DNA from 4 places in the Streptomyces paludis genome. Region 4 is predicted to be linked to each of the others. Evidence: riboswitches for the same ligand, from Rfam matches in the RefSeq annotation. Region 4 holds a riboswitch; each other region holds the start of a gene.
What was found. Region 4 has a riboswitch for cobalamin ahead of DVK44_RS24330 (ABC transporter substrate-binding protein). Riboswitches for the same ligand answer to the same signal wherever they lie in the genome.
Positions count from the first base shown of each region.

Region 1: it holds a riboswitch for cobalamin, as region 4 does, so the genes downstream of both, DVK44_RS23750 (ribonucleoside-diphosphate reductase subunit alpha) here and DVK44_RS24330 (ABC transporter substrate-binding protein) in region 4, are expected to answer to the same signal.
Region 2: it holds a riboswitch for cobalamin, as region 4 does, so the genes downstream of both, cobN (cobaltochelatase subunit CobN) here and DVK44_RS24330 (ABC transporter substrate-binding protein) in region 4, are expected to answer to the same signal.
Region 3: it holds a riboswitch for cobalamin, as region 4 does, so the genes downstream of both, DVK44_RS12830 (CbtB domain-containing protein) here and DVK44_RS24330 (ABC transporter substrate-binding protein) in region 4, are expected to answer to the same signal.

Region 1 covers NZ_CP031194.1:5,369,367-5,371,559, reverse strand. Annotated here, with positions in the region: gene DVK44_RS23760 (CstA-like transporter-associated (seleno)protein) at 1-193, shown strand, start outside; gene DVK44_RS23755 (Uma2 family endonuclease) at 257-841, opposite strand; cobalamin riboswitch at 953-1,079, shown strand; gene DVK44_RS23750 (ribonucleoside-diphosphate reductase subunit alpha) at 1,385-2,193, shown strand, end outside.
Region 2 covers NZ_CP031194.1:2,926,955-2,929,147, reverse strand. Annotated here, with positions in the region: gene cobG (precorrin-3B synthase) at 1-891, opposite strand, end outside; cobalamin riboswitch at 1,051-1,176, shown strand; gene cobN (cobaltochelatase subunit CobN) at 1,235-2,193, shown strand, end outside.
Region 3 covers NZ_CP031194.1:2,936,656-2,938,848, forward strand. Annotated here, with positions in the region: gene cbiE (precorrin-6y C5,15-methyltransferase (decarboxylating) subunit CbiE) at 1-106, opposite strand, end outside; gene DVK44_RS12825 (CbtA family protein) at 246-1,112, opposite strand; gene DVK44_RS12830 (CbtB domain-containing protein) at 1,134-1,364, opposite strand; cobalamin riboswitch at 1,441-1,562, opposite strand; gene DVK44_RS12835 (histidine phosphatase family protein) at 1,598-2,193, shown strand, end outside.
Region 4 covers NZ_CP031194.1:5,495,920-5,498,112, forward strand. Annotated here, with positions in the region: gene DVK44_RS24325 (hypothetical protein) at 1-723, opposite strand, end outside; cobalamin riboswitch at 928-1,111, shown strand; gene DVK44_RS24330 (ABC transporter substrate-binding protein) at 1,202-2,193, shown strand, end outside.

The DNA of each region.
Region 1 (2,193 bases), 130 kb from region 4:
CCGGCTGCGCCACCTGGCATCCCGGATCCGCTGGTACGTACGCGAGCTGACCGGCGAATCGGCGTACGACCACTACGTCACCCACACCCGCACCCACACACCCGAAGCCCCCTTAATGGACCGCCGAGCCTTCGAACGCCACCGCACAGCCACCCGCGAGGCCGACCCCCGCGAGGGCTTCCGCTGCTGCTGAACCGGACCACGCCCCGGCCGGGTCGGCTCTCGCTCCGTACGAGAGCCGACCCGGCCGACGGCGTCAGCGCACCCAGTTCTTGAGCTGCTCCGTCTCCAGCGTGATGCCCACCGGGTCGGGAAGAGTGATCTCCTTGCCGAACGGCACCGTATGCGCCATCTCGTAGCGCCCGCCGTCCGGCTCGCTGTAGACCGTCACCTCACAGCGCTCCCGGTCGACCAGCAGATAGAGCGGGATCTTGGTCTCGGCGTAGGCGCGGGGCTTCTCGACCCGGTCGCGGCTGTCGGTGTCGGAATCGTACGAGGTGACTTCCACGGCCATCAGGACGGGAGACGGGTCGGCCCACTCGCCCTGGCCGACAAAGGCACCGCTGGGCGCCACCGAGCCGTCCGGTCGGGCACGGCCCTTCCGGTACGCCTGTACCTGGAGCCCTTGATCGGGATAGAGCCACAGCTCGGGACGTGACTGCATACAGATACGCGTCAGCCACTCGATGATGCGCCCGTGGTCCCCGTCCGGCACAACCCTGCTCCTGATCTTCCCGTCGATGAGTTCCAGCCGGATGCTCTGTATCGTCCGGGCCAGTATGCGAGTGGCCTCGTCGAACTCTTCGGGAAGGATCTGGGACTCGTAATCGATGACCGTCACAGGGGACACCTCCTAGTGCGTACGACGATAGCGGAGGGGTCTGACACAGGCCGCCGGAATGACCCACGACACAACATCTGGGGGGTGGCATCGCGACCGCCCCCCAGATGTATGCTCAACCTCGCTGTCGACGCAGGGGAATCCGGTGCGAATCCGGAACTGTCCCGCAACGGTGTGTGATGGTGTGCTTTGCCGCACCCTCATGAGTCCGGGTACCTGCCGACGGTGCGTCCGGCTCGACCCGAACCGGACGCTCAGACGTCCGGGCCTCGCGGTTGGGCCGGTGGACGCGTCGCGCCGTGCCGCCCGTCTCCGGGCCGTACCGGTCGCGCCCGCGATCCCCGTTTCCCTCGCCGCGAAGGCCCAGAGCCGAGCGAGGGAGAGCACCCCGTGACCATCGCGCCAGCGGATCCGGCCTCAGTCCTTTCCGCAGCGGACCCTTCCGCCGCGGGCCTTTCCGCGACGGGACCTTCCGCAACGGGCCCTTCCGCGGCGGGGTCTTCCGCAACGGTCGACGCGCCGTCCGACGGTCCCGGCACCGCGCTGCTGCGGACCCTGACCGAGCTGACCGCCGATCTGCCCGACACCGACCCGGGCAGGGTAGCCGCCGCCGCGCTGCGCGGCCGTAACGCCCGCTCGGACGCGGCCGAGCTGCGCGGACTCGCCACCGAGGCGGCGGCCGGGCTGATCTCCGAGGACCCGGCGTACTCCCGCCTCGCGGCCCGGCTGCTGACGCGCGCCATCGCGGACGAGGCGGCCACCCAGGGCGCCGTGTCGTTCTCCGCCTCCGTCGCCGTCGGCCACCGCGAGGGCCTCGTCGCGGACCGTACGGCCGCCTTCGTCGCACTCCACGCCGCCCGGCTCGACGCGATGATCGACCCCGCCGCCGACGACCGCTTCGGCTACTTCGGGCTGCGCACGCTCTACAGCCGCTATCTCCTGCGGCACCCGATCACCCGCCAGGTCATCGAGACCCCCCAGCACTTCATGGCGCGCGTCGCCGCCGGCCTCGCCGAGGACGACAGCGACCGGGCCGCTACCGAGGTCGGCCGGCTCTACGGGCTGATGAGCCGGCTGGAGTACCTCCCCTCCTCCCCCACGCTCTTCAACTCCGGCACCCGGCACCCGCAGATGTCCTCCTGCTACCTGCTGGACTCCCCGCTGGACGAGCTGGACTCCATCTACGACCGGTACCACCAGGTCGCGCGGCTCTCGAAGCACGCGGGCGGGATCGGCCTGTCGTACTCCCGCATCCGCTCGCGCGGTTCGCTGATCCGCGGCACCAACGGCCACTCCAACGGCATCGTCCCCTTCCTCCGCACGCTCGACTCGTCCGTCGCCGCCGTCAACCA
Region 2 (2,193 bases), 2.6 Mb from region 4:
CGCCAACGCTCCGGCCAGCTCCCGTCCCCCGTCCGGGAGTTCCCGTACGCGCCAGGCGCCGGTGCCAGTTCCGTTTGCCTCCGCGACGAAGGTCTCCGCCGCGAGCAGGGCCGCGCGAGGCGCGTCGGCGGCGGATACCCGTACACCGGGGTGGTTTGCCCCGATGTGTACGGTCGCTCCGCCGTCCGCCCGTGCGAGCAACGTCACATCCGCGCCCAGGGCCGCGACATCCCCCCGGCCGTCGTCCAGCGCGAACAGGAAGCGGCCCGACAGGGCCGTCGCCGCCGGGCTCGCGCAGAGCAGCGCGTCCAGCTCGCGCGCCCACAACTGGGCGTTCCCCGAGGGGACTTCCCGTACGGGTGCGGGTCCGGGCCTGGGTGCGGATGCGGGTCCGTCCAGTCCGCAGAGCGGGGACGCCACGATGTTCCGTACCCGCTCGTGCTCCGGCGAGGGCAGCAGACCGGCCGCGTCCAGCAGTGCTTCCAGCTCGCCGCCGCAGGCCGCGCCCAGCCCCCGGAGCTGGATGTTTCCCCGGGATGTGATGTCGAGATGCCCGTCGCCCAGCCGCTCGGCCGCCACCGCGAGGGCCTCCGCCTGGCGGTACGTCAGCAGTCCGCCGGGCAGCCGCAGCCGGGCCAGCCGGCCGTCGTCGGCGCTGTGCAGCCGCAGGGCGCCCGGGCAGGCGTCACCCCGCTCCCGTACGGGCGCCACAGCGGCATCCCGTAGGGCATCCCGTACGGGCACGGGCGCGACCTCCCGTACGGGCGCCACGTCGGCGTCCCCTGCGGGCACCACGACGGCATCCCGTACGGGCGCCACGTCGGCGTCCCCTACGGGCTCCCGGCCGGGGGTTTCGTCCCGTTTCACGGGTGGTTGCGGGGTGGGCGGCATGGCCGCGAGCATACCCACGCCGGGCCGCCCGGCCACCTGTCGCGCGGTGCCCGGCTCCGCCGTCCGTCCGGGTGCCCTCCCCGCCCGTGACCTCAGCACTTACTATGCAGACGGCGGGTTCCACGGCCCGCCGCCATCGCCAGCGACGGCGTCTTGGGGAGGAAGCCCGGTGCGAACCCGGCGCGGTCCCGCCACTGTGAGCCCGGCGACGTGTGCCTTGCGACGTGCGCAGCCGTAACGCGGCGCAGCGCGCGATGCGACGCGGCGCCGGACGAGTCAGGAACTCCCGCCGTCCACTCACCACCCGCCCGGGGCGCGGACCCCGAGGAAGGCCAGACGCCGCATGCTTCTGCTCCTGTCGACGTCCGACACCGATCTGCTCAGCGCCCGCGCGGCCGAGGGACCGGTCCCGTACCGGTACGCCAACCCCGCCCGGCTCGCGCTCGACGAGCTGCCCGCGCTGCTGGAGGGCGTCGACCTCGTCGTCGTACGGCTCCTCGGCGGGCTGCGTGCCTGGCAGGCGGGCATCGACCAGCTGCTCGCCGGGCCCCGGCCCGTCGTCGTCCTCACCGGTGAGCAGGCCCCCGACGCGCAGCTGATGGAGGCGTCGACCGTCCCCATCGGGATCGCCGCCGAGGCGCACGGGTATCTCGCGCACGGCGGCCCGGAGAACCTCGGGCAGCTCGCCCGCTTCCTCTCCGACACCGTGCTGCTGACCGGCCACGGCTTCGAGCCGCCGGCCGCGTCGCCGACCTGGGGCCGGCTGGAGCGTCGCGTACGGCCGCCGCGCCTGGGCCGGCCCGGCCACTCGGTGGTCGAGACGGTTCCGACCGTCGCGGTGCTCTTCTACCGCGCCCACCACATGAGCGGGAACACCGCCTTCGTGGAGGCGCTCTGCACGGCCATCGAGGACGCCGACGCCCGCCCGATGCCCCTCTTCGTCTCGTCGCTCCGGGCCCCCGAGCCCGAGCTGCTGGAGGCGCTGGAGGAGGCCGACGCGATCATCACCACCGTCCTCGCCGCCGGTGGCACCAAGCCCGCCACGGCCTCGGCCGGCGGCGACGACGAGGCGTGGGACGCGGGTGCGCTCGCCGGGCTGGACGTACCGATTCTCCAGGCGCTCTGCCTGACCTCCAGCCGCGCCGCCTGGGAGGCGAGCGACGAGGGGCTGACGCCGCTGGACGCGGCCTCGCAGGTCGCGGTGCCGGAGTTCGACGGGCGGCTGATCACCGTCCCGTTCTCCTTCAAGGAGCTGGACGAGGACGGGCTGCCGGTCTACGTCGCCGACCCCGAGCGGGCCGC
Region 3 (2,193 bases), 2.6 Mb from region 4:
CATCGGTGAGCCCGCTCCAGCCGTCGGCGCCGATCCCGACGACTGTCACACGGGCCTCATCGGCCCCGACGACTTCGCCGGACCCGTGGCCCTCGCGGGGCGGGATGCTCACTGCCGTACACCTCAGAGCTTCTGAACTGGGAGAAAACCGACCTCGAACTCTACTTCTCCCCGCTACTGCTCCCCGCTCCCGCTCCCCGCCGAGGCATCAGCCCCCGCCCCAGCTCCCCCCGCCGCGGGAGGCGTCAGCGCGCCGGTTCGGCCGCCGGTCGTGCCGTCGCGCCGTCCTCGGCCGCGCGTTCCTCCTGGCCGGCCCGGAGCATCCGCTCCGCCAGCGCGCCGAATATCAGCCCGAAGGCAGTCCAGAGCACCGCCTGAACGGCGAGCGACGACAGCCGGAACTCCCAGAGCAGAGCCGCCGGGAAGGTCTCCGGAATGGCGTCGGTGTTCGCGGGCAGTACGAGACACGCCACGGCCACGGCCACGACGAAACCGGCACCCGCGGCGAGCGACGCGTTCCAGTTCCCCAGCCTCGGCGCGAGCCGTCGGCCCACGATGACCGCGGCGACCGCCAGCAGCACGCTCAGCAGGATCATCAGGAAGTACAGCGCGGTGCGCCGGCCGATGGTGTCCCCGTCGCCGACCGCGGGCGGGTTCGCCGGATACTTCAGGAACGGCACCAGACAGACGGTGGTGAAGGCCGCCCCGGCGATCAGCGCCGCGATCGCCCTCGGCCCGAACCGGCCGATCCGGCCCAGGCAGACGGCGAAGACCAGAGCGGCGATACCGCCCACGGCCACCCCGTACACCAGGACACCGGTGGCCAGCCCGAACGTCGACTGGACCGGCCTGCTGACGAGATCTCCCTCCTCATCTCCATGCGAATGGCCTGCGGAATCAGCATCAGAAGCGGAATCGGAATCGGAATCGGATGAACCCTCTGCTCCGTCGCCGTGCTCATGCGCCGGCGCGGAGTTGGCCTCCTCCTGCGCGATCGAGGCCCGTATGGAGGGCTCGCCCGCGAAATAGGCCAGTCCGAACGCGACAAGTCCGGCCAGCACGCCCGCGATCATGCCGCGGACCAGGAGGTTTCTGACGGTGGAGGCATGCATGCGCGTGATCTCCGTCAGTGGTCAGTGGCAGGGGAAGCCGAGCAGATGACGGCCGTCGTGCACCCACTCGTGCACCCCCGCCCCGGAGAACACCGATGTCGCGCCCTGTTCGGCACCGACGAAGTAGAGCAGCACCAGCATCAGCGTGCCCATGAACACCGCCCACGGCAGCACCGCGCGCAGCGGGAGCGGGGTCACCGGCGTACCGGCGTCGGCGGGTGAAATGACCGGATGCGCGATGGACTGCGCCATGACACAACCTCCTTGGGGAACTCGCGTCCCATAAGTGGAGCTTTGACGACGGCCATCGGGTCTGACTCACCCGGAACCCACCGCCTGGTACGCGGCCGGTCCCCGGCATACAGTGGCGCGACCGTGCCGGACTCTCACCGGACTTCCGTCTCGCCGTCGTGATATCGACGTGAAGGTACCGCGAACCGACAAGCGGGCCAAGAGGCCCTTTGCCCAGGAGTTGGCCCCCGCGTATGACCATGACCACACAGCTGTCACTGCATGTGTCCCTCATCGCCCCCGCCATCAGCCCCGCCCTGCGCGAGGCCCGCTTCGGCGAGACCGAAACCGAAACCGACCACGGCAGCGGGGACGAGAGCAACGACGGAAGCGACGACGACGGGCTTGACGCCACCGGGCTGCGCCAGGCCGAAGCCGTACGGGAGACCTTCCCCCGCGCCACCGCCCTCTACGCCTCCCCCACGCGCCGCTGCCGCCGGACCGCTCAGGCCCTCGGCCTGACCACCGCCCCGCTGGCCGCCCTCGCGCCGTGCGCCATGGGCCGCTGGCAGGGCAGGACCCTGGACGAAGTGGCCGCCGCGGAACCGCAGTCGGTGGCCGCCTGGCTGTCCGACCCGGAGGCCGCACCCCACGGGGGAGAGTCCTTGAGCGACTTCCACACCCGCGTCGCCCACTGGCTGGACACGGCCGGCGAGGCCCACAGCGACGGCACGACAGAAGCCGCCGGGCCCACCATGCCCCCCGCAACCGGCAGGCGCCTGCTCGTCGTGGCCGAGCCGGACTTCATCCGCGCCGCCACCGTCCACGCCTTGGGCGCGCCTGCGCGTAC
Region 4 (2,193 bases):
GGATTCGTGACGCTCGACGACAATCAGGCCGTGGGCACGTTCGTAAGTGGTGCGGTGCGTGCGCACTTCTTCCGCCGCGGCGATACGCACGGGGTCTCTGGCCGGAAGGGCGGGAGTGGAGTTGGTGACGGGGCTGGGGATGGGGATGCGGCTTGAGCTGAGGCTGGGGTGCTCCGACGGTTCCGACGGCTCCGGGGCTGTGGTGGCCGGGCTCCATGCCGTGCCGGGCGTAATCATGAACTCTTCGAGGACGGAGCGGGCCTGGTGGTCCCGCAGCACCAGCTGACCGGGAAACACGTGATTCGACTTGTAGCCGATCGCCGCGTTCAGTTCGAGGTAGCTGATGTCGGAGGGGGCGAAGTCCAGCAGGCTGTATACGATGTGCCAGCTCTTCTCGTGGCTCTCCGGCTTCCAGAGCCGGTCGGCGAGGGCGCCATTTCGGAATACCGCACCGACTTCGCCCACGGCAAGGACTTGATTCCGGCCGGTGAACAAGACGATATCGCCGGTCGTGACATCGGCCATCTTTTTTTCGTGGCGCGCCCTGGCTCCCCAGAAACGAGCCTTCTTCTCCGGGTGCAGGGCAGCGAGTCGCTCGCGCTGCTCCGGTGTGAGCAACTCGTCGTAGCGGGGCTCGGCGAAGGGGACTTCCTGGTCGATGGTGTCGGCCCAGTGACGCTGGGCTCCGGAGCTTCCGTACGACGGGGAGACGAGCACCCGCACAGGGGCACTTCCCTTCAAGGAGGAGGTGAGAGGGGGAGCGAGAGGGATTGGGAGGGAAAGGGGCGGGGCGACGAGAGGAGGGGACAGGACGAGGAGAAAGCGGTGGCAGCTGCCAACAGGCGGGAGGAACAGGGTAATTCAGCGGTGGTTCCGGGCAAGGCCCGCTCTGGGCGTGTGCACCGTCCGGGCCTGCGAAAACGCCTGTGATAGCTTGCCGAGGCCAGTCGAACCCATGTACGTGGGTCAGGGAATCCGGTGGGAATCCGGAGCTGACGCGCAGCGGTGAGGGTGACGGGCGTGGCATCGGCCACTGGGCGCTGGGCGTCCGGGAAGGCGCCTCGTCCGGGTGATCCCGAGTCCGAAGACCTGCTGGCCCCTCCGTCCCTGTTCGGGGGCGGGGGAGCACCGTACGAACGGGCTCCGCGCATGGGCCCTCGAACGCAGAGGATCTTCCGTGCTGAACGCGCGCCCCTTCCGTATGTCTGTTGTGCCCGCCGCCCTGCTCGTCGCGGGGGCGTTGACGCTCACCGCCTGTGGGGGGGACGGGGAGAAGTCAGCGGTGTCGGGCAAGGCCGCCTCGGGGGGCGGGTATCCCGTCAGCCTCAAGAACTGCGGGCAGACCGTCACCGTCAAGGCCGAGCCCCGGCAGGCCGTCTCGCTCAATCAGGGCACCACCGAGATCATGCTCACGCTCGGGCTCGCCGACCGGATGGCCGGGACCGCGACCTGGACCGATCCGCTGCCCAAGGCGCTGGTCAAGGCCAATGCCGAGGTGCCGCGGCTGGCCGACAACAACCCCTCCTTCGAGAAGGTGCTCGACGCCGAGCCCGACTTCGTCGCCTCCTCCTTCATCTCCACCCTGGGCAAGGGCGGCGTCGCCACGCGGGCGCAGTTCGAGAAGCTCGGTGTGCCGACGTACATCTCCCCGGCCGACTGCACCAAGAACGACAAGGTCGTGGGCACCGACGGCGCCCGCTCCACCCCGCTGACCATGGACGTCATCTACGAAGAGGTCGAAGACCTCGCCAAGGTCTTCGGCGTGGAGAAGCGCGGCGCGGAGGTCGTCGCCTCGCTGAAGGCGCGGATGGCCGCGGCCGTGGAGGGGATCGATCCCGTCAAGGCCAAGAAGACCACCGTCCTCTACTGGTTCGCGAACTCCGACTCCCCCTACATGGCCGGCTGCTGCGGCGCCCCCGGGATCATCACCAACGCGGTCGGCGCGAAGAACATCTTCGACGACACCCAGGACGAATGGCCCCAGATCAACTGGGAGACCGTCGCCGACCGCAACCCCGACTTCCTCGTCATCGGTGACCTCACGCGCAAGTCGCAGACCGCCGAGACCGCCGAGAAGAAGATCGAGTTCCTGGAGACCAACCCGGTCACCAAGAAGATGGACGCCGTCAAGAACAAGCGGTACGTACTGCTCAGCGGCCAGGCGATGAATCCGACCATCCGCACCGTCGAAGG